4 regions of the Sodalis sp. RH19 genome follow, and region 4 is predicted to be linked to each of the others. Evidence: predicted binding sites of a transcription regulator. Region 4 holds the regulator's gene; each other region holds the start of a gene.
The links. Region 4 encodes PhoB, which activates phosphate uptake and scavenging genes when phosphate is short. Its sites were predicted from a motif close to CTGTCATAAAACTGNCNNAT; they were not measured.
Positions count from the first base shown of each region.

Region 1: the regulator PhoB is predicted to act here: its motif matches at 3,532-3,551, upstream of phoA (alkaline phosphatase).
Region 2: the regulator PhoB is predicted to act here: its motif matches at 5,148-5,167, upstream of ugpB (sn-glycerol-3-phosphate ABC transporter substrate-binding protein UgpB).
Region 3: the regulator PhoB is predicted to act here: its motif matches at 1,694-1,713, upstream of pstS (phosphate ABC transporter substrate-binding protein PstS).

Region 1 covers NZ_CP178734.1:3,806,736-3,812,610, reverse strand. Annotated here, with positions in the region: gene ACL2XF_RS17325 (SDR family oxidoreductase) at 1-172, shown strand, start outside; gene ACL2XF_RS17320 (GNAT family N-acetyltransferase) at 253-735, shown strand; gene ACL2XF_RS17315 (DNA alkylation repair protein) at 732-1,826, opposite strand; gene phoA (alkaline phosphatase) at 2,023-3,459, opposite strand; gene ACL2XF_RS17305 (endonuclease/exonuclease/phosphatase family protein) at 3,746-4,507, shown strand; gene clsB (cardiolipin synthase ClsB) at 4,510-5,754, shown strand; gene ACL2XF_RS17295 (lysylphosphatidylglycerol synthase domain-containing protein) at 5,751-5,875, shown strand, end outside.
Region 2 covers NZ_CP178734.1:4,873,667-4,879,541, reverse strand. Annotated here, with positions in the region: gene ugpQ (glycerophosphodiester phosphodiesterase) at 127-876, opposite strand; gene ACL2XF_RS21945 (sn-glycerol-3-phosphate import ATP-binding protein UgpC) at 873-1,949, opposite strand; gene ugpE (sn-glycerol-3-phosphate ABC transporter permease UgpE) at 1,956-2,801, opposite strand; gene ugpA (sn-glycerol-3-phosphate ABC transporter permease UgpA) at 2,798-3,688, opposite strand; gene ugpB (sn-glycerol-3-phosphate ABC transporter substrate-binding protein UgpB) at 3,754-5,073, opposite strand.
Region 3 covers NZ_CP178734.1:4,579,462-4,585,336, reverse strand. Annotated here, with positions in the region: gene pstC (phosphate ABC transporter permease PstC) at 1-482, opposite strand, end outside; gene pstS (phosphate ABC transporter substrate-binding protein PstS) at 545-1,585, opposite strand; gene ACL2XF_RS20625 (anaerobic sulfatase maturase) at 1,742-2,974, opposite strand; gene ACL2XF_RS20620 (Crp/Fnr family transcriptional regulator) at 3,035-3,652, opposite strand; gene ACL2XF_RS20615 (sulfatase-like hydrolase/transferase) at 3,627-5,141, opposite strand; gene ACL2XF_RS20610 (solute:sodium symporter family transporter) at 5,138-5,875, opposite strand, start outside.
Region 4 covers NZ_CP178734.1:3,240,365-3,246,239, reverse strand. Annotated here, with positions in the region: gene ACL2XF_RS14755 (AAA family ATPase) at 1-1,767, opposite strand, end outside; gene sbcD (exonuclease subunit SbcD) at 1,764-3,077, opposite strand; gene phoB (phosphate response regulator transcription factor PhoB) at 3,289-3,978, shown strand; gene phoR (phosphate regulon sensor histidine kinase PhoR) at 4,003-5,340, shown strand; gene ACL2XF_RS14735 (PstS family phosphate ABC transporter substrate-binding protein) at 5,337-5,875, shown strand, end outside.

The DNA of each region.
Region 1 (5,875 bases), 570 kb from region 4:
GGACGGGGCGGCCTATGCGGCCCTGCTGGCGCAAATCAAGCAACTGGTGCCGCTCGGCAGGCTGGGCACGCCGCTGGAGCTGGCCAAGGCGGCGGTCTATCTGGCGTCCGATGAATCGGCGTTTGTCGTCGGCAGTGAATTGATTGTCGACGGTGGCGTCAGCGGCTTATGATGTGCCGGTGGCCGGATAAGCCCTGGCTTTGCATTAGGGGCGCCGGCGTGGATAAGCACGTTATGATAACGGGTAGCGCTATGATTCATCTGAGGAATATGACCGCCGGGGAATACCCCGATTATCGCCATTTTTTTATCGGGGAATACGCCCGGGACCTGAGCGCCAACCACGGTTACGATATCGGGCAGGGCAGGATCAACGCCATCGCCAGCATTGACGGGTATTTACCGCAGGGGGTGGCGACGCCGGATAACCAGCTGTACTGCATCGAGGCCGGCGACGCGGCGGACCGGCAAGGCGTACCGCCGGTGGCGGGGTATTTATGGATCACGTGCAAAGACGAGGCGGCCTATATCTCCGATTTCTGCATCCTGCCCGCCTGGCGCCGCCGCGGGCTCGGACGCAGCGCGCTGGCGCAGCTGGATCAGCGGTTGCGCGCCCAGGGCGTGACCGAACTGGGGCTAAGGGTGGCGGCCGATAATCCCGGCGCCCGTGCGCTGTATGATGCCTGCGGTTTCCACGTTACCGGGGTGAATATGGTGAAACCCCTGTCACGCTAGACAATAAAAAACGCGCCCCGCGCCAGGCATTCGCCGTTGATAAAGACCTCGACGGCATGTCTGCCGGCATAGTGCATGCGGGTGGTAAAGTTGCGGATGGACTGGCTGCGGCTAATCTCAACGCTTGCATGCGGCGCCAGCGTCAGGGTTTTCAGTTTGAACACTTTGGCCGATGTGCCGCCGGATTTTTTCACATAGTGGATGGCGTAATCAATTACCAGCCGCTGGGGCAGGGGCGAGGTCGAGCGCAGCCGGAACGCCACGGTCACCTTGTCCCCCAGCCGGATTTCCCCGGGACTCACGCGCATCTCCTCCAGGCTGACCTGCGCCGCTTCGCCTGCGCCGATAAGCCCCAGCGCCCGCCGGTCCCCCTGTTTGATCAGGCTGCGCAACGCGTGACGGACGATCCAGGCGGTGGGGGGATGATGCAATTCCCATCCCTCCAGCAGGTCCATGACCCACTCGGGATGATCCTTGGTGATATCGTTGAGATGATTCGCCACGGATTTGCGTACGTACAGGCTGGGATCGGCGCGCAGGTTGTCGAGAATGGGTTTCACCGGCGACGGGTCGGCCCGCAGCGCCTCCAGGCGGAACGACCAGGGCAGGCGCGGCCGGCTGCCTTCGCTGGCCAGCCGGCGGACGTGCTCGTCATCGTCGCGCGACCAGCGTTCCATCAGCGCCAGCCCGCGGGACAGATCCTGGCGCAGGTAGGGGCGCACCGCGAATTCCGAGGAGCCGAACGGGGTAAAAAAGCGCAGGGCCTCCATCGACAGATCGTACTCATCCAGCCCGTACATCGCCACATACTCCGGCAATACCAGGGTGACAAAGCGATTGTCCAACCGCGGCGCCAGCCGGCGTAAAATCGCCAGCGCCTGCCCATAGTCCGCCGGCAGGCCGTCGTGCAGGCAGACGCTTACCCGCCGCAGGCGCGCCATCAGCGATAATTGGTCCAGTCCGTCGCCGGTGGCCGCCAGGAAGCGGGCGCCGTCAAAACCGGGGTGGACGGCGGCGGTGTGCGCCGCGATATCGCGCAGCCGGGCGTGGTTAAAGATTTCCTTCAGCGCGGGCGCGCTTTGCTCTGACATGTCACCTGATCTTATGGGAGCGGAGCCAGTTCGCAGGCTAAAGAAAATGACGGGTTTAGGCAAGTCTCACCGTGCGGAAAATCCTTCCCGGCGACAGGAAATGACAAGGGATGATACGCCATGGCGCGATACCCTGGTCCATTCCCGCCTTTACCGCCGGCACGGCGGTAAAGGCGGGAGGGGTCCCTGGCGGTAATTATTGTTTAATGCCCAGCGCATCGCGCATGGTATAGAACAAATCCGTCTGGTCGGTCAGGCCGGCCACGTTGCCCGCATAGGGACCGAAGGCGGCGATACGCAGCTGGGTGCCGGTATGTCCCTGGGATTCGGGGTCTTCAGAATTGCCGTAGCTGATGGCCATCACCGCGCCGTCTTTCGTGGTCAGCGCCTGGGTCAGGCCGGGGGCCTTGGCGTCCGCTTCGATAATCTGGCTGGAGTGGGCGTGATCGGCGGTGACCACCACCAGCGTATGGCCGTCGGCGCGGGCGAATTCCAGCGCCTTTTGCACCGCTTCATCCAGGTCCACCGTCTCGCCGAACTGGCCGCACGGGTTGGCGGCATGGTCCTGTTTATCAATGGATGCGCCTTCAACCTGCAGGAAAAAGCCGTTGGGATGGGTTTTCAGCAGATCGATGGCTTTTTGCGTCATGGCCGCCAGGGTAGGCACCCCGGCGCCGCGTTTGGGATTATCGCTACAGGTAACCGGCGGCTTATCGATATTGCCGTGATAGACGGCTTTCGGGCCCTGCCAGCGCACCGGCATATTGCCCTCGGCAAACAGGCCCAGCAAGGGTTTGTCCTGGTTGGCCAGGGCTACGCCGTTCAGGCCGTCCAGGTCGCTCACCAACTGATAGCCGCGCGCCACGGCTTGTTCCCGCAGGGTTTTACCCTGCCACTCCCCGGCCTTGGCGGTTTCGCCAAAGGTTTTGGCGCCGCCGCCCAGCGTCACGTCGGCGCGGGCCGCCAGCAGCTGTTCGGCAATGGAGCCGCGCCCCTGGTTTTCCAGCGCCTGGGTGGGGCAATCTTTACTGGTCACTTCCGGGCCGTAGCATTTGCGGGAGCTGACGTGGGCCACCAGCGCCGCCGGGGTGGCGTCCTCCAGTTCGGCGGTGGACACGTTGCCGGTGGCTTTACCGGCCGCCTTGGCCAGTTCCAGGATGGTCATATGATCCTTGCCGAACACATCGACTCCCAGCGCGCCGTTATAGGTTTTCACCCCGGTGGACCACGCGGTGGCCGACGCCGCCGAGTCGGTGACGTAGCCGGGTTTATGGGTGGTCTTGTCCAGCGCGTAATGGGTGTATTGACCGGTCAGCGGCAGCGCGTCGATCCCGGGGAACGCGTTGCCCGCGCCCAGCGCGTAGTTGCGCGCGGCGGTGATTTCCGAGTCCCCCATGCCGTCACCAATCAGCAGGATGACGTTTTTTGCCTGCTGGTTGTTCAGCGCCGCCTTCAGCGCCTCGGTCTGATCGGCCTGCAGGCGGCGTGCGCCGCCGGGCTGGGTAATATCCCCCTGCGCCGCGCGCAGGCTGTCCGCGCCGGCGGCCGATACGCTGCGCGCCAGCAGGCCGTTGCCGCCCGCCAGGGCGAGGGTCAGGACGAGGGAAAGTACGGGTTGGTGCGGATGCGGCATAAAGAAGGCTCCTGTTGCCGGACGAGAAGAAGGGTATGTCTGAATTTATTATTGTGTAAGTCTACGTAACCCGGATGTCATTTTTATGACACCCGGAGATAACCGCCGCGGTCAAACTTGGCGAGGTTGTCCGGCAGCAGCTAAGATAGTAAGCACATTAACTAATAATGACTTCTCACCTATTCTACCCGCGCTATATCGGGGAGTGGGTTTTTGCCGCTTAATTTTGCAGGGGTTCGAGATCATGCTGCGAACGGATTATCATCAAAATAAGGATGTACCGGGCATGCCGCAAGTGGAGCAGGGATTTTCCTTTAAGGTGCTGACCATCAATACCCATAAGGGCTTTGCCGCCTTTAACCGGCGTTTTATCCTGCCGGAACTGCGCGAAGCGGTGCGTACCGTGGCGCCCGATATCGTGTTCCTCCAGGAAGTCCTGGGCACGCACGAAAAGCATTCGCAACGCTTCGATAACTGGCCGGTGGTGCCGCAGTACGAATTTCTGGCCGACACCATGTGGGCCGATTTCGCCTACGGGCGCAACGCGGTCTATCCCGACGGCGATCACGGCAATGCGCTGCTTTCCCGTTTCCCCATCACCCGCCAAAGCAATCTGGACGTGTCCATCGACGGCACGGAGAAGCGCGGCATGCTGCACTGCGTGCTGCAGGTGCCCGGCCGTGAGCTGGAGCTGCATATGATTTGCGTGCACCTGGGGCTGAAGGAAGCGCATCGCCGCGAGCAGATGCTGCGCATGAGCAGGCATATCGCCACGCTGCCGGCGGATGCGCCGCTGGTGGTGGCCGGTGATTTCAACGACTGGCGCCAGCGCGCCAATACGCTTTTGCGGCGCGAAGCCGGCCTGGTGGAGGTCTTTACCCAGGCGCGCGGCCGACCGGCCCGTACTTTCCCCGCCCGCTTTCCCCTGCTGCGCCTGGACCGTATTTATGTCAGGAACGCCCGCATCAGCGAGCCGACCTCCCTGGCCAACCAACCCTGGTCGCATTTATCCGACCATGCTCCCCTCGCCGTGGAGATCCATTTATGAATATGAATATGGAGTGGCGCGACGGCAATCGCATCAAGCTGCTGGAAAACGGCGAAGCGTTTTTCCCGGCCCTGTACGAGCGCATCGGCCAGGCCAGGAAAGAGGTGCTGCTGGAGACTTTTATCCTGTTCGAGGATAAAGTCGGCAAGGCGCTGCAGGAAAACCTGATTGCCGCCGCCAGGCGCGGGGTGCGGGTGGAAATCATGGTCGACGGTTACGGCTCGGCGGATCTGTCCGACAGCTACGTCGGGGCCCTCACCGCCGCGGGAGTGCATTTCCGTTATTACGATCCCCGCCCGGCGTTTATGGGCATGCGCACCAATCTGTTCCGCCGCCTGCATCGTAAAATCGTGGTGGTGGACGGCGTTATCGCCTTTATCGGCGGCATTAATTTTTCCGCCGAGCACCTGAGCGACTACGGCCCGGAGGCCAAGCAGGACTATGCGGTGGAGGTGGAGGGGCCGGTGGTGGAGGATATCCATCGCTTTACCCTACAGGCCTTGTATAAGGAAGACCACCATCGCAGCTGGCTGCGCCGGCGCTCCAGGCTGCCGGCCCATAACCGCCAGCCCGGCGAGGCCCAGGCGCTGTTTGTCTATCGGGATAACGATGAACACGATACCGATATAGAGCGCCACTATATCGATATGCTGCGCGGCGCAAAACGCGAGGTCATCATCGCCAATGCCTATTTTTTCCCCGGCTACCGCCTTTTGAAGGAGATGCGCAACGCCGCCCGGCGCGGCGTGCGCATGGTGCTGATTGTCCAGGGCGAGCCGGATATGCCGATCGTGACGGTCGGCGCGCGCATGTTATACAATTATCTGGTGCCGGAAGGGGTGAAAATCTATGAATATTGCCGCCGTCCGCTGCACGGCAAAGTGGCCGTCATGGACGATAGCTGGGCCACCGTCGGGTCCAGTAATCTTGACCCGCTCAGCCTGGCGCTGAACCTGGAGGCCAACCTGATCATCCATGACACCGCCTTCACGCAGCAACTGCGCGACAATCTTAACGGGCTGATTGAAAACGATTGCCGGTTAATTGACGAAAGCATGGTGCCCAAGCAGACCTACTGGCATGTGGTGAAAAGCGTGCTGGTGTTCCATTTCCTGCGCCACTTCCCGGCCTGGGTCGGCTGGCTTCCCGCCCATACGCCGAAATTATCGCTGGTGGCGCCGCCGGTCCAGCCGGAAATGGAAACCCAGGATCGCGCCGAACCCGAAAACGAGGGGGCAAAATCATGACCCGAAAACGCCCCGCCGGTAAACGACACCGCGCCTGGTCGATGGCTAAAAAAATCCTGACCGGCCTGTTTTTTATCGGCGTCATTATCTTGCTGGTGGTCTATGCCCGCAAGGTGGACTG
Region 2 (5,875 bases), 1.6 Mb from region 4:
CCGGGTTGGTGCGGGTTTATGCCGCGGACCCTACCGGTGGCGGCCTGGTGGTTCGCAGGATATAGGATGTCAGCATGCCAGGCGTCAGCGCGCCCGCATAGCTAAAAGGTGGCGCTAGCTATTGGCCTAGCTATTGGCAAAATTGGGCCCGATCAAATCAATCCGGTCGGTACACAGGGTATCAACCCCCCAGCTCAGCAGGGCGCGCGCTCTATAAGGGCTATTCACGGTATAAGCCAGGATATGCAGGCCGGCATCGGTGATTTTCGCCACCCGCTCTTCAGTCAGCACTTCATGATTCAGGTGCAGCGCGCTGCACTGGAGTTCCTGGGCGAGCCGCGGCCAATTATCATCCCAAAAGTGCAGCAACAACCCGCGCGGCAGTTGGGGAGCAACCTGCAAAGCGGCCGCCAGCGCGTCGACGGAAAACGAGGACAACAGCGGCGGCACGTCGCACTCTTGCCACAGCTGAACCGCCGCCTGCGCCACGGCGCGACCGGTGCCGATATCGGTGCCGGTGGTGGGTTTGATTTCGATATTCACCGCCAGGCCATGCCGCTCGCAGCGGGCGGCAACGTCCGCCAGCAGCGGCAAGGGTTCGCCGCGGAACTTATCGTTGAACCAGGCCCCGGCATCCAGCAGCGCCAGATCGTCCCAGGCAAAGTGGCCGGCGATGCCATGGCCGTTGCTGGTACGATCCAGCGTATCGTCATGCAATAAAAAAATCTGTCCGTCGGCTGAAAGCTTCGCATCCAGCTCAATCATTTTATGGCCATAGCGTGCGCCGGTATCAATGGCCGCCAGGGTGTTTTCAGGTGCCAGCGAGCCGCCGCCGCGATGCGCGACGATGGTCGGATAAGGCCAGTTTTTTGTCATAAGTCCACCCGGGATCCGCTTAAGGGATCAAAAAAGTGCCATGCATGGGCAGGACACCGTAAATAAAGTATCGTCCCAATGGCGGGCTGCTCATCATGCGGCAGTCGTATCACCATGGAACGCCCACCCCAGCGCCCATGGACCAGGTTATCCGCACCCAGTTGCTCAAGTGAAATAATTTCCAGCGCCGGGCCGTCAGTTGCGCGCCCTGACTGTTCAATATGCTCCGGACGGATACCCGCGGTCAACTCGCGCCCGCGCCATTGCGCGCCGACGGCGGGCAAGGGCAGCGACGGGCCGCCGCTGACCTGGAAGCTGCCGCCATCCTCGCTTACGCGTCCCGGCAGCAAATTCATGGCGGGAGACCCCATAAAACCGGCGACAAACAGCGATGCCGGGCGGCGATAAATCTCCGTCGGGGTGCCGATTTGCTCCACCCGCCCCTTGTTCATTACGATCACCCGCTCCGCCAGCGTCATGGCCTCTACCTGATCGTGGGTCACATACAGACTGGTGGTCCTCAGCCGCCGATGCAGTATTTGCAGTTCCAGCCGCATCTGGGTGCGTAATTTGGCGTCAAGATTGGATAACGGCTCATCAAACAGGAATACCGCCGGCTCCCGCACCAGCGCTCGCCCCATCGCCACGCGCTGGCGCTGCCCGCCGGACAGTTCGCGCGGCTTGCGTTTCAGCAGTTCCCCAAGTTCCAATATCTGCGCCACGCGCTCCACCAGCCGTTGGATATGCTGTTTGCCGAAACCGCGAATTTTCAGGCCGTAGGCCATATTGTCATAGACGCTCATATGGGGGTAGAGCGCATAATTCTGAAACACCATGGCAATGCCGCGATCCTTGGGTTCACGCTCCGTCACCCGTTCGCCATCAATATAAATATCGCCGCTGCTGACGCTCTCCAGCCCCGCGACCATGCGCAGCAGGGTCGATTTGCCGCAGCCGGAAGGCCCGACCAGTACGATAAACTCCCCGTCGGCCACGTCCAGGTTTAAGGGCGCTATCACCGACGTCTTGCCGTCATAGGTCTTTTCGACCGCTTGTAAAATCAAACTCGCCATAATGTTTTATTTCTCGCTATCAACCAGGCCGCGCACAAACCAGCGCTGCATCAGCAATACGATTGCCAGGGGCGGGATCATGGTCAGCAGCATCGCCGCCATCACATAATTCCATTGCGTGGCGCTGTCGCCGCTGGCGATCATGCTGCGGATGCCCGCCACCGCGGTGCCCATCGCGCTGTTGTTGATAATCAGGATCGGCCACAGATACTGGTTCCAGCCGTAGATAAAGATGATCACAAACAGCGCCGCCAGATTGGTTTTCGACAGCGGCAGCAGGATATCCCACAAAAACCGCAGCGGCCCGGCGCCGTCGATGCGCGCCGCCTCCAGCAGTTCATGGGGAATGGTCATAAAGAACTGGCGGAACAGGAATGTTGCGGTGGCGGATGCCATCAACGGCAACGTCAGGCCGGTATAGCTATCAAGCAAATGCAGATTGGCTATCACATCGACGGTGGGAAAAATACGCACTTCCACCGGCAGCATCAGCGTCATGAAGATCAGCCAGAAAAACAGGTTGCGCAATGGAAAGCGAAAATAAACGATGGCGTAGGCGGATAACATCGACACGCTGATCTTGCCCAGGGTGATTCCCAGCGCCATGACCAAGCTATTGAACAGCAGCCGGCTGAACGGCACCGCCTGGCTGCCCACGCCCTCTTGCCAGACATGGCGGATGTTTTCCCACAGATGGCTGCCCGGCACCAGGCTCAACGGCACCTGGAACACCTGGCGGTTGTCCATGGTGGCCGCCACCAGCGCGATATATAACGGCAGCAGAATAACGGCAACGCTTAGTATCAGTATTAAATGGCTGAAGATATCCAGTCCGCGGCGATGTTCTATCATTGATATCGCACCTTACGCTCGACAAAACGAAACTGGATGACCGTCAGCACAATCACCACCATCATCAGCACCACCGACTGCGCGGCGGAACTGGAGAGATCCAGGCCGGCAAAACCCTCGCGGTAGATTTTGTAAATCAGGGTAGTGGTGGCCTGCACCGGCCCGCCGGCGGTTGCCGCGTCGATGACCGGAAAGGTATCGAAAAAAGCGTACACCAGGTTGATGACCAGCAGGAAAAAGCTCACCGGCGTGATAAGCGGCAGCGATAAATCGATAAATCGCCGTACCGGGCCGGCGCCGTCGATGGCTGCGGCCTCCACCAGTGAACGCGGAATGGATTGCAGCGCGGCGAGGAAAAACAAAAAGTTATAGCTTACCTGCTGCCAGATGGAGATCAGCACCACCAGGAACATCGCCTGCCCGCTGTTTTGCGCATGATTCCAGTGATACCCCAGATTATTAAGCAGATAGGCGATAAGCCCCAGCCCGGGGCTGAACAGGAACATCCATAATACCGCAGCCACCGCCGGCGCCACCGCGTAGGGCAATAGCAGCAGCGTCTGGTAAATACGTTTGCCGCGCAGCACATAATCCACCAGCGCCGCCAGCAACAGCGCCACCAGCAGGCCGATGCCGGTCACCAGGCCGCTGAAGATAAGCGTCGTGACCAGGGAATCCAGATAATATTCATCCTGTGTCAGCTGGACAAAATTATCCAGGCCGACAAAGGTATTCTCTATTCCGAACGGGTCCACCCGCTGCACCGAATACCACAGCGCGGTCCCCGCCGGCCAAAGAAAAAAAATCGCGGTAATCACCAACTGCGGCAGCACCAGAAGATAGGCCAGCCAGCGTTGTTTGAATCCGCGATGGGGCGCGATAGCCATAAACAACCCAACCCGCAATGCAAAAATGTACCCGCCGCACGGCGCGGCGGGTCGCCAACTGAGGTTTACTTCAGCGATTGTTCAAACCGGCGCAGCAACTGGTTGCCGCGTTTAACCGCGCTGTCCAGGGCCTCCTGAGGCGTGGCCTTGCCGGTCCAGACGCGTTCCAGCTCTTCGTCCACCACGGTGCGGATTTGCTGCATATTGCCCAACCGCATGCCTTTGGTGAACGGCAACGGCGGTTTATTCAGCATCTGGCGGGTGGCGATATCGGCGCCGGGGTTTTTGTCATAAAAACCCTGGGATCGGGTCAGCTCATACGCGGCGGTGGTGATGGGCAGGTAACCGGTTTTCTGATGCCACTCGGCGGCGATATCAGGCTGGGCAAGGAACTGCAGGAACTCCGCCACCCCTTTATAGGTCGCGTCATCCTTACCGCTCATCACCCACAGGCTGGCGCCGCCGATAATGGCGTTTTGCGGCGCGTTCTTCACGTCGGCGTCATACGGCATCATACCCACGCCGTAATTAAACTTGGCATACTGGCGAATCGCGGCCAGGGAGCCTGACGAGGCGGTGGTCATGCCGCATGAGCCGTTGTAAAACTTCTCGGTGGACTCGTCCTTACGGCCGAAATAGCTGAAATCCCCTTTCTTGTTCATGTCCGACAGCAATTGGATATGTTTCACCTGCTCGGGCTTATTAAAAATCAGCTCCGCGTCGTTGCCGGCAAAGCCGTTATCCTTGGTCGCCACCGGCAGGCCATGCCAGGCGCTGAAGTTCTCGATTTGGATCCAACCCTGCCAGCCGCTGGCATAACCGCATGCCATACCGCTGGCGCGCAGTTTAGCGGCCGCCGCGGCCAGTTCCTGCCAGGTTTGCGGGGCATGTTCCGGATCCAGTCCGGCTTTTTTAAAGGCGTCCTTGTTGTAATACAATACCGGGGTCGAGCTGTTGAAGGGTTGGGACAGCAGATGCCCGGTCTTACTGTCGCTGTAGTAGCCGGAAACGGTGGGCACAAACGCCGACTCATCATTCTTGATGCCGGCCTGTTCAAACACCTGGTACACCGGCTTATAGGCCTTGCTGGCCATCATGGTGGCGGTGCCGACTTCATACACCTGCAAAATCGCCGGCGCGGTGCCGGTACGGAATGCCGCGATGCCCGCCGTCAGACCCTGCTCGTAATTCCCCTTGTACACCGGCACGACATGATAATCAGGATGCGTCTGATTAAAGCGCGCGGCCAGGGAATCCACCTCGGTGCCCAGCACACTATCCATTGAATGCCAGAAAGGAATTTCGGTCACTGCCTGGGCGCTGGTGCTCACGGCCAGCGTCAACGCCACGCTTAAGGCGGCGATACGAATTGAGTGCTTCAACATGCCATGCTCCTGAATGCCGGAAAAGTTCATCGGCCTGTAACATGACATGCTGAAATGACAGAAAAATAACACCCTTATGACAGCGGGGTGACAGCGCGCGGCGAATTCTTCGCCCAGCGCGTCGCCAGGCGGGCCTGACGGTGTCAGAATTAACCGGCGAGTCGGCTTAACGCCCTTAATTCCCAGCGGGAAAGCCTGCCGATGGGGGCGAAGGGGCAGTCTCAGTTCACCGGAGCGCACCACGGCACGGCAGGCCCGCTGCGCTTTGAGCTTACAGGCGGGCCGGCAAGCATCACAATGAATCTGCTGGCTGCTGGCGACTGACGGCGGGAGGCGGGAGGCGGGGAGGTTTATGTCGTTTCGGAGAAGGTTTCGCTTGCCGTGCGTTCGGCGGTTATATGGAATGCCGGGTGCCGGCAAGCGACAAAGAGGCCGTACCGCGACGGCCTCCTTGACCTCCGCGCGCCCGGCAGGTCGCGCGTCGCTGCGCGATGCCTTCCGCCGCCCATGCCCCCGTGATGCACCGGCCCGGTATGCGCTCCCGGCGCTACCGGGCCTTTCGCCGCTCCCGGCGGCTCATGCCGGGGTCACAGGCGCCGTCAGCGCGCTTTATGCCGGTCCCCATGTCGCTGTTCGCACCGCATATTATGAAACAACAGCGGCGCTGATGCTTGGGATAAGGTCTGGCGCCGGGATACGGTTAACCATTACAGAATGCAACGGGTCTGGAATGCCGCTGACATAGCGAAAAGCAGGCATACCGAAAGAGACTTATCAGTCATGCAGTCATGCAGTCATGCAG
Region 3 (5,875 bases), 1.3 Mb from region 4:
AACAGGACGCCGATAAAAGGGATGGTCGACATCACATCGCCCAGGGGCTGTTGAAAATACTGGGCGAACAGGGGAGCAAAAACAAACAACCCCCACATGCCGTAGACAATGCTTGGGATGGCCGCCAACAGCTCAATGGCGACGCCAAGGGGACGCTTCAACCAGTTGGGGGCAAGCTCGGTAAGGAACAGGGCGATGCCGAAGCTGACCGGAACGGCAATCAGCAACGCGATAAAAGAGGTCACCAGGGTGCCGTAGATAGGAACCAGCGCGCCGAATTTTTCACCGGGCGGATCCCACTCCTTGGTCCACAGGAACGCGAAGCCGAACTTTTCCATGCTCGGCCACGAAGCGACAATCAGCGAAACGATAATTCCGCCCAACATCAATAAGGTAATCAATGCGGCCAACCTGACCAACGTACCGAATATCAGGTCGCCTTGTTTACCGGGGGCATGCCGTGCCGGCGTATTGTCAGCCATAGAGTACTCTTTTTGTTGGTTCGTAATCCCTTCCCGTAAGGGAAGGGACGAAACACAAGGACTTAGTAGAGCGCTTTACCGTTACTGTCTTTGATATTGGCCTTCCAGGCGGCGCGGATCTGTTCGACCACGTCCTTTGGCAAGGTGGCGTAGTCAAGGGCGTTAGCCTGGTCGGCACCCTTGTTGTAGGCCCAATCGAAGAATTTCAGGGTTTCGCGGCCCTGCTCAGGCTTGGTTTGGGTAGTATGCAACATAATAAACGTGGTGGAGGTGATCGGCCAGGCATTGTTGCCCTTCTGGTTAGTCAGATCCTGGGCAAAAGATTGCTGCCAGTTGACGCCTTTCGCCGCCGCGCTGAAGTTATCCTGCGTCGGCATTACCGGCTTGCCGTCGGCGGAAATCAGCTTGGTGTAGGCCAGGTTGTTCTGCTTAGCGTAGGCGTACTCCACATAACCGATGGAACCCGGCAAACGCTGGACAAAGGCGGCGATGCCGTCATTGCCCTTGCCGCCCAGTCCGACCGGCCAGTTAACCGTGGAACCGGCGCCGATTTTTTCTTTCCAGGTCGCATTCACCTTGGACAGATAGCTGGTGAAGACAAACGACGTGCCGGAACCATCGGCGCGGCGTACCACGGCGATATTCTGATCAGGCAGCTTCAGGCCCGGGTTCAGCTTGGTGATGGCCGGGTCGTTCCATTTTTTGATGTTGCCCAGGTAAATTTCACCCAGGGTATGGCCGTCCAGGGTCAGTTCGCCGCTTTTGATTCCCGGTACGTTGATGGCCAGCACCACGCCGCCAATCACGGTCGGAAATTGGAATAAACCTTCTTTCTTCAGGTCGCCATCGCTTAAAGGAGCATCGGACGCGCCGAAATCAACGGTATTGGCGATAATCTGTTTAATGCCGCCGGAAGAACCGATGCCCTGGTAGTTAACCTTTACGCCGGTTTCTTTTTGATAGGTATCAGCCCATTTAGCATAAACCGGGGCGGGGAATGTGCCGCCGGCACCTGTCAGGTTGGCGGCAGCGAACGAAGAAATACTCGCCAGGGCGAACGTAGCTGCTACAACACTGGCAACGGTGGTATGCATCAGTCTCATAATCCCTCCTGTGGGATATTTAAAATCGGCCCATGGCCGTTTTCTTCAATTATTATAATTGCTGCAGGAGGGAAAATAGGACAATTAGGTTACAGATACATGTCGGTAATATGACATTTTTATGACACCGGGATGGGTACCTATTTTAATGGCATATTAGCCTTTTTTTTCAATCCCCGCCTCCGCAATCCGATCAATATCGCGCATAATGCCGGCGGCCGGCCGATGGTGCGCCAGTTCGCCGGCCATATACGCCATATAGGGCGCGATATGGGAAAAAATAGCTTTATAGCCGGGGCAAAGATGATTATGCCACTGGCCCCCGATGCGGTGAATACGGTGCTTAGGACAGCCGCCGTGACAGGCAAACCGATAGTCGCATGACAAACACGGCGTCGCCACATTGGCTTTTAGCTGGCCGAACTGGCGCTGTTTTTTCCCACCGGCCATGGCGGCCAGGTTCCCTGTCATCAGATTGCCCAGTCTATGCTCAGGGTAGACGAAATGATCGCAGCTATAGATATCGCCGTTCTGCTCGACGACCAGGCCCTGGCCGCAGGTGGGCTGCATCACGCACAGGCTTGGCATCACGCCGCACCAGGCGGCCAGCGCATTATCGAATAGCTGCACAAACACCGTGCCGACATCATGCCGTACCCAGTAGTCAAACAGGGTATTGATAAACGTGCCGTAGGCTTCGCCGCTCACCGACCATGGCGTCAGCGTTTTATCCGCCGTCGACCGGGGATAAATCAATTCCCCCCGCGCGGCTCCGGACAACCTTTGTTCCACGGCCGGGATAAATTGCACATACTGCGCGCCCAGCTCTTGCGTGATAAAAAGATATATTTCCAGCGGCGCCTGGGCGGTTTTATCGTTCACCACGCTCAATACGTTGTAATCTATATGATATTCCTTAAATATCCGGATGGCGTTGATCACGCTGTCAAATACCGGCCGGCCGCTGGCGGTATGGCGATAATGATTATGCAGCCTGGCGGTGCCGTCCACGGAAATACCCAGCAGGAAATGATTATCGGCAAGAAAACGGCCCCATTGATCGTTTATCAATACGCCGTTGGTTTGCATGCTGTTGGTAATCCTTTTTCCCCGTGCGTAACGCTGCTGATAGCGCAGCGCGGCGGCATAAAAGTCAATTCCGGCCAGGGTCGGCTCGCCGCCCTGCCAGGCAAACATGACCTCGTCGCCAGCGCTGGCGTCAATATACTGCTTAATAAATTCCCTGAGCACATCGTCGGCCATATGCTTCGACGCCGATGCTCCGGCGGGTAACAGGGTATTTTTTTTGTCCACATAAAAACAATAATCGCAGTGAATATTGCATTGATAACTGGTGGGTTTCGCCATCAGGGAAAACGGGCGTTTCATAACCGCGACTCCAAACAATATTGCGCGTCAAATACCATGCCGCACCGGCAGCGGCGGCAGTTAACCGGTAAATTCATCCGGCAACAGTCCCTGTAGCTTGAGCTCACTGCCATGGCGGATGGCGGTTTCCGTTTCGCAACCCGCGTATTCGGCAATTTCACGCCAGGTCCATTCATAGCCCGGCCATTGCCGGTATAAATAGTGAATGCCCAGTAATACCCGTTGCTGGGATTTATCGTAGGCCATGCTGGCCAGCCTTTTTTCCGCCTCGCCCAGATCACGCGCCAGCCGCATGAACAAATAGACATTCAGGCGCGGATAGCGGCATAAAAACCGCTGCGGCTGATAGGGGGTAATGCGCGTTACCGTAGCGGTGCGCTGCACGCGCGAGGAACAGTGGTAAAACGTATTACCGAACAGGCTGCGGTAGCCGAAAAAATCACCGGGGCCAAACAGGCGGATCAGGCACACCTTACCGTTCTCCAGCATATGGTACAGCCCCACCAATCCACTGTGCAGGTAATAAAAAGAGAGGGCCTCATCCTCCTGGGGATAAATGCGCGTTTGCTTCGGCAACTGATCCAGCCGGGTAAACATGGCGTGTTCGCTGCCGGACAATTCTGCGAATACGGCGCGGCCCTCGTCCCCATCCTCAGAATTTTTGTCTTTTTTCCTCAATTTTTACTCCCTTGGTCGGCAGGCCGGTATCATAATCCCTGACCACCGGCGAGACGTAATCATCCGGTTTAGGACGAAACGCGCCCAGCCATTGCTCATGCCTGTCGGGCCGCCACGGGCGCATGGCCCAGCGATAGCTGCGAAACGGATCGCGAATACTATCCATATAGTCTACTAAGCTATCATGCAATGCATTACGCCGTTCCGCATAGTCGTCCCGGCCAATCAGGTTTATCAGTTCCTCGGGATCGTTGCGCCGGTCATAGAGTTCATCATCGTCAAACAGATTAATCACCAGTTTTAAATCATTGGTGACCCAGGCGCGCATCGGGATAAAACCGCCGAAGCTGTCATGTTCTATTTCATAACGGTTAAATTCCACCATGACCGACCGCTCCCGTTCCCGCTCCGCCGACGACAGCATAGGCAGCAGGCTTTCGCCGTGCAGCGACGGCGGCACCGGGATACCGGCAATCGATAATAACGTCGGCAACAGGTCGATATGGCTCACCGGTGTATCAATCTCCCGCGCCGGCAGGCCGGGCCCGTGGATGATAAAGGGAATGCGGCAGATGTCGTCATAGCCTGCCGAGCCTTTGCTGATAAGTTGATGCGCTCCCATCATTTCACCGTGATCGGAGGTATACACTATCCAGGTATTTTCCCATTCGTCGGGGGTAAGGTGGTTCAGCACGCGTCCTATCTGGTCGTCGACAAAATCATTGCAGGCAAAATAAATCGGATGATGATAGGTGGCGCCATCCGTTACCGGCGACGGCATCGCCCTGGCCCACAAACGCTGGTGCATCGGTTTATCGCTGAGATCATCGGTTCCTTTTGCGCCCAGCGGGTAATGGAAATCGGCAAAACGGTCGAGATAACGCGGCGGGCAGGTAAAGGGATGATGCGGCTCATCGTAAGAAAGCACCAGCAGGAACGGTTTCTCGCGCCGCAGGCGCTGCTTATCGATAAAATGTATCGCGCGCTGGCTGATGCGATAGCCCCAGGTAAATTCATCATCAATCTGATGTTGTTCAAGTTCTTCCTTTGAATTCAGCCCGTTGCGCCATAAGCTGATTTTTTCTTCCGGCAGGTCATGCAGGTAATTAGCGCCATCGTACCAATATTCCGCCGCCCATTCCGGCGGACAGATGCCGGTGCCGAAATAGTCGTGGCCATCAAGATGCCATTTACCGATATAGGCGGTTTGCCAGCCGGCATCCTGAAAATAGTTGCCCAGGGTGCGCATATTCTTACCCGGCGCCAGATTATTGGTCCAGGGACCGCTTTGGTTGGAATACAGGCCGGTGAACAGGCCCGCGCGCGCCGGGGTGCACAGCGGCGCGGTGGTAAATGCCGAATTGAATTTGGCCCCGCGCCCGGCCAGCGCATCGATATGCTCGGTATGCAGGGGAAGGCCGGTATAGCACCCGACCATATTGGTGGCCTGCGTATCGGTCATGATAAAAATAATATTAGGTTGCATCAGGCGATTTCCTCCCGGGTTTTGGTTTTTCTCAAACCGGCGAATATCAGCCAGCCGGAAATGGCGACAACGGTTATGCCCGCGATCCAGCATAACCAGAGGCTGTGCCAGCCACCGAAGCGGGCGAGAAAGGCATAAATAAATATCATCGCCGCAATAACGCCGACGGAGGCGATTTTTACCGACCGCCACGGCGACATATCCACCGCCAGGGAATCATGGAAGACAAACGGGGTGGCGCGCGGCGCAAGTTTACCGATAACCAGCATCACCAACGCGTTCAGGCAAAACGTTATCGCCAGCACATACAGGAAATGAATAGGGAAATGGAAAACGTAATTGATCAGGATATAGCTGACGATACCTAACAGCAGCGCCAGCTTGGCCGCCATGGCCGGGATACGCGGGAAAAAGAACCCCATGATGATAATGGTGACCAGGGGAACGTTGTACACCCCGTTAAGCTGCTTCATCCAGCTGTATAATCCTTCGGGGGCATTGGCAATGCCGGGGGCTACCACCACCGACACCAGCGCCAGGATCAGGGCGAAATAACGCCCCACCAACACCTGTTTTTTGGACGTGGCGTCAGGATTGATAATACGGCTGTAGATACCCATGCTGAATAAGGTGCTGGCGCTGTTTAAAAACCCGTTGAACACGCTGATAATGGCGCCGAACAGCACGGCGCCGAAAAAACCGACCAGGGGCGCGGGCAGGATCTGGTTGACCAGCAC
Region 4 (5,875 bases):
CAGTTCTCCGAGCGAGACGATATGCATTTCCAGGCGATGGCGCGCGGTCATCTCGTCCAGCAGGGCGGACTTATCCGCCTCGGCGCGCCGCAGCGCCGCCAGCGCGGCGGTAATAACGTCGCAGTCGCGCCGCAGTTGATCTTCCCGCGTGCGGTTGGCCGCCAGATCGCGGCTTACACGCTCCATTTGCGGCAGCAGGGACGACATCAGGGCGCGCCGGCCGCGCTGCTGCTGGCTGTGCTGCCAGTCGGCGCGCAGCGCGGCCAACGGGAACCGGGATTCCTGCTCATCGTGCAGGCCCTGACGTTCCGCCAGCTGCGCCGTGAAGGTCATTACCCGCTGCCGGCAGGCCTGCGACGCGCTGAGTTCCTTCTGGCGCGCAATATCGAGTTGTTCAAGTTCCCGCATGATTTGCGCGTCTTGCCGGGCCAGTTCGTCGATGTCGCGCTGTTCGCGCCGGCGGCGGGCAAACAGCTCGCGCCAGAGGGGGAGCTGCCCGCCCCATTGCCGGCAGACGGCATGCTCAAGCAGATAGCGGGCGACAAGCTGCGCCTGTTGCCCGGCCTCCTGATGTTGTTGTTGTTTCAGCGCCTGCAGCGCCTGTCGTTTCCGCTGCTGTTCCGTTTGGGCTAACCGCTGTTCCTCCTGTTGCGCGGCCTGTTGTTCCAGCCCGGCGATTTTCTGGTCCAGCGGCACGAGATGGTCGTTTATCAACTGCTGTTGCGCCAACTGATGCCGGGCGTGCTGCTCCCAGCGCGAGCGGGCGGCATCCGCCTGCTCGCGCAGCGGTTGCAGCGCCTGCTGGCTTTGCAGCTCCACCGCGCAGGCGCGGGCGAGCTCCTGCTCAGCCCGTTCCAGGTCCACGGCGCTGCGTTGCCGATCGTCGAGCAGGGGGCGCAGGGATTCCGCCGGTTCGCCGCGCGCCAGTCGCGCCAGCGGCGCCTGTGCTTCCTGCGCCGCCGCCTGCGCGGCCTGGCGCTGGGCCTGTGCCTGCGCCAGGGCGCCGGTCAACTGGCGCTGCCGCTCCAGCCAGGCGTGATGCCGTTGCGACTGCGATTGTTCGGCGTTCAGCCGGGCCTGCTCCAGGCGCAGGCTATCCAGCTCGGCGTCAAGTTCCCGCAGTTGGGGTTCGCTCAATAGTTCGATGGCGGCGGCGCGCGTACGCAGTGCCTCCAGTTCCCCGCGCACCGTTTTATGGCGTTCGAAAATTTCAGCGGAAATGCGGCCGTAGATATCGGTGCCGGTCAGTTCCTCCAGCAGTTCGGCGCGATTTTTCGCATCGGCGTTTAAAAATGCGGCGAAATCCCCCTGCGCCAGCAGCACCGATTTGGTAAAACGCGCGAAATCCAGGCCGGTCAGTTCGGTGGTCAGGCGCAGCTTATCGCTGATTTTATCCGCCAGGATGGCGCCGTCGGCCAAACGCGCCAGTTCAACCCTGGCGTTTTGCAGTTTGCCCTGCGGGCTGTTTTTCGCCCGGCGCTGGCTCCAGAAGGCGCGATAGCCCACGCCCTTGACCGAAAACTCGACTTCCGCCAGCGATTCGGCGGTAAGCCGGGTCATCAATTCCTGGCCGGGCAAGGCGTCCAGGCGGGGCGTGCGGTGATACAGCGCCAGGCAGATGGCGTCAAGAATAGTGGTCTTGCCGGCGCCGGTGGGACCGGTAATGGCAAACAGGCTGGCGCGGTCGAAGGGGTCGGCGGTAAAATCAATTTTCCACTCGCCCCTGAGCGCATTGATGTTTTTCAGCCGCAGCGTCAGGATTTTCACCGGGCGTCTCCTTTGGTTGCGGCATCCGGCGCCGGCGGGTTTTCCGCCGCGGCGCCTTGCTGTATGTCCGCCGTTACCTGGCGATAGAGCAAGCGTATGGCGTCCAGGTTCTCCGGCGCGGGGGAGGGGATCAGCGCCAGGCGCCGCTCAAACACGTCCCCGGCGCTCAGTTCGACCAGCGTTTCCCGTTGCCGGCGCGCCAGTGCCGACAGCCGCTGCTCGCGGTTACGGCGCAACAGCACGATTTCCACCGGCAAATCGGCCGCCAACTGCTGGATACGCTGCTGGATATCATTCAGCCAGGCGTCTGTCACCACCTCGATATCCAGCCAGACGGGCGAGGGCCCCGGGTAATCGCTAAACGAGCGCAACTGCGCCTCGATGTCCGCCAGGTCGCCTTTTATCAGGCGCAGGGCCTGGGTCTCCGGGATCAAAACCGGGGAAATGTCCGCCACGCCCCCGGCGTCGAAACTGACTATATTGATCTGCTTGGGCTGCCCGGTTTCATCAAAACTCAAGGCGATGGGCGAACCGCAATAGCGGATATGCTGCTGTCCGCCCACGCACTGCGGGCGGTGGATATGGCCGAGGGCGATATAATCCGCCGGCGGAAACAGCTGGGCGGGAAACGCGTCCAGGCTGCCGATATAAATATCGCGTACCGAATCGGTGGTGGCGGCGCCCACCGTGGTCAGGTGTCCGGTGGCGATAATCGGCAACCGGCCGGGCAACTTGGCGCGCAGGGCCAGCGCCCGGTCATATAGCGCCTGGTAATGTGCGGCGATGGCGTCCATCAGCGCCCGCTGTTTATCATCCCCCGATTCTCCGGCGCGGCTGGTCAGCACATCCCGCGGGCGTAAAAAGGGGATGGCGCACAGTATCGCCCCCGGCTTTCCACTACGATCGTTAAGTACAAAAACCGGTTGCCCGCCGCTGTCTTCGCGGTCGCCGTCGGCGTTGTCGTCATCGTCCCGGGCGCCGAACCCGCCGCCGGCGATAACCCGGGTATGCATGCAGGCCAGCAGCGCCCGGGATTCGTTCAATGTCGCCACCGCGTCATGATTGCCCGCCAGTATGATCAGCTGGCAACCGGTCGGCTGCAACGCCACCACGAAACGGTTGAACAGTTCGCGGGCATAGCTGGGCGGGGTGCCGGTATCAAAGATATCGCCGGCCACGATCACCGCGTCGATATCCCGTTCTGCCACCTGCGCCACCAGCCATTGCAGGAAGGCGCGGTGCTCCCGGGCGCGGTTTTTGGTGAAAAACGACTGACCCAGATGCCAGTCAGAAGTGTGAATGATCCGCATGACGCTCCAGCCAGAGTGTAAAAGTCAGGGCGAGAGTATAAACCTTACCCCGGGCGATGCCGACGTAAAGCTGTTAATTTGGCAACCCGGGACGAAAAAAAACCGCCATCCGCTATGCTTCTGGCACGATGGGCTGATTTTAATAAATCTGTCATAAAAGTGACGCATAATGCCCGGGCACGTTAACCGCAGAGATTAATGGCAGGAAAAAATGGCAAAACGCATATTAGTCGTGGAAGACGAAGCGCCGATTCGTGAAATGGTGTGCTTCGTACTTGAACAGAATGGCTTCCAGCCCATCGAAGCCGAAGACTACGGCACGGCGGTCAGCCGTATGGCGGAGCCTTATCCGGATCTGGTATTGCTCGACTGGATGTTGCCAGGCGGTTCGGGAATTCAATTTATCAAACATATGAAACGCGAGGTATTGACCCGCGATATTCCGGTCATGATGCTGACCGCGCGCGGCGAGGAGGAAGACCGGGTGCGGGGGCTGGAAGTGGGCGCCGATGATTATATCACCAAACCGTTCTCGCCCAAGGAGCTGCTGGCCAGGATCAAGGCGGTGATGCGCCGTATTTCGCCGATGGCGGTGGAAGATAAGATTGAGCTGCAGGGCTTAAGCCTGGATCCGTCGTCGCACCGGGTAACCTCCAACGAACTGGCCCTGGAGATGGGACCGACCGAATTTAAACTGCTGCACTTTTTCATGACCCATCCCGAGCGGGTATATAGCCGGGAACAGTTGTTAAATCATGTCTGGGGCACTAATGTGTATGTTGAGGACCGGACGGTTGATGTGCATATTCGCCGCCTGCGCAAAGCGCTGGAAACCGGCGGTCACGATCGGATGGTGCAGACGGTCCGCGGCACCGGCTATCGTTTTTCCGCGCGCTATTAGCGCGGTATAAGGGGAGCTCTGCCGGTGCTGGAACGTTTATCCTGGCGTAAGATTTTGCTGGAACTGGGGCTGTTTTGCCTGCCGGCCCTGCTGTTGTCGCTTTTTGTCGGCCACCTGGCCTGGCTGTTGGTGGCGGCGCTGCTGGCCGCGCTGGTGCGCAACTATTATTACCAACTGCGGCTGTCCCGCTGGTTATGGGTCGATCTCCGGCATACGCCGCCGGAAGGGCGGGGAAGCTGGGAACCGCTGTTCTATGGCCTGCATCAGATGCAGTTGCGCCACCGGCGGCGGCGGCGTGAACTGGCGACATTGTTCAAACGCTTTCGCAGCGGCGCGGAAACCTTGCCTGATGCGCTGGTGATGTTGACCGACGACGGCCATATTTTCTGGTGCAACGGCCTGGCGCAGCAGCTGCTCGGGTTTCGCTGGCCGGAAGACAACGGCCAGCATATCCTTAACCTGCTGCGCTATCCCGAATTCAACAGCTATATCCAGGGCCAGTCGTTCGAGCGCCCCTTGACCCTGCTGCTCAATAAGCAACGTTACGTTGAATTCCGCGTGATGCCCTATACCGACGACCAGCTGTTAATGGTGGCCCGCGACGTGACCCAGATGCGCCAGCTGGAAGGCGCCAGGCGCAACTTTTTCGCCAATGCCAGCCATGAACTGCGTACGCCGCTGACGGTGTTGCAGGGATATCTGGAAATGATGAACGACCAGGATATGGATGAAGCCATGCGCGCCAAGGCCATCCACACTATGCAGGATCAGACGCAGCGCATGGAGCGCCTGGTCAAGCAGTTGCTGGTGTTATCCCGTATCGAGGCCGCGCCCCAGGGCGAGGTCAATGAACGCGTCGATATTCCGGCCATTCTCAAGCGCCTGCAGCAAAGCGCCGGGGCGCTCAGCCAGGAACGGCATGAGATCGTGTTCCGGGTTAATGAACAGTTGCTGGTGCGCGGCAATGAGGATCAGCTGCGCAGCGCGATGTCGAACCTGATATACAATGCGGTCATCCATACGCCGCCGGGCACCCGCATCGAGGTGTGCTGGCAGCGTACCGCTGAGGGCGCGCAGTTTCAGGTCAGCGATAACGGGCCGGGCATCGCCCCAGAGCATTTACCGCGCCTGACCGAGCGTTTTTACCGGGTTGACAAAGCCCGTTCGCGCCAGACCGGCGGCAGCGGCCTTGGGCTTGCCATCGTTAAGCACGCGCTCGGCAATCATGACGCCCATCTTGATGTTATCAGCGAGCCGGGCGCGGGTACCCGCTTCTTTTTTACCTTGCCCAACCGGTTGATTGTCCTCCCCGTCCTGGCCGAAAATAACCCCACTTCTCCTTCACGTGTCAAATCCCGATGATAAAAGCAGTAAAAACCCTGGGCTGGCTGCTCTGCCTGCTGTTGACCCTGCCGGCGGCGGCGCGGCCGCTGTCGGTGCTGTCGGGTAGCCTCACCAGCAGCGGTTCCGATACGCTGGCGAATATGATGGCCCTGTGGGCGGCGGATTTCAGGCATGACTATCCGGATGTCGGCGTGCAGATCCAGGCGGGCGGATCGGCGACGGCGGCGACGGCGCTGGCCGCGGGAACGGCGCAAATCGGGCCGATGAGCCGCATGATGAACGCGACTGAAATCGCCGCGTTCCAGCGCCATTACGGCTACCCGCCCCTGGCGGTGCCGGTGGCCTTGGATGCGCTGGTGATTATAGTCAACCAGGATAACCCCCTGCCCAGGTTGCGCCTGCGCCAGTTGGACGCCATTTTTTCCATCACCCGCAGCTGCGGCGACGCCCCTGCCGTCACCCGCTGGGGGGAGCTCGGCCTAACCGGGCGGTGGGCCGATATGGCCCTGCTGCGCTATGGCCGCAATTCCGCCTCCGGTACCTATGGCTTTTT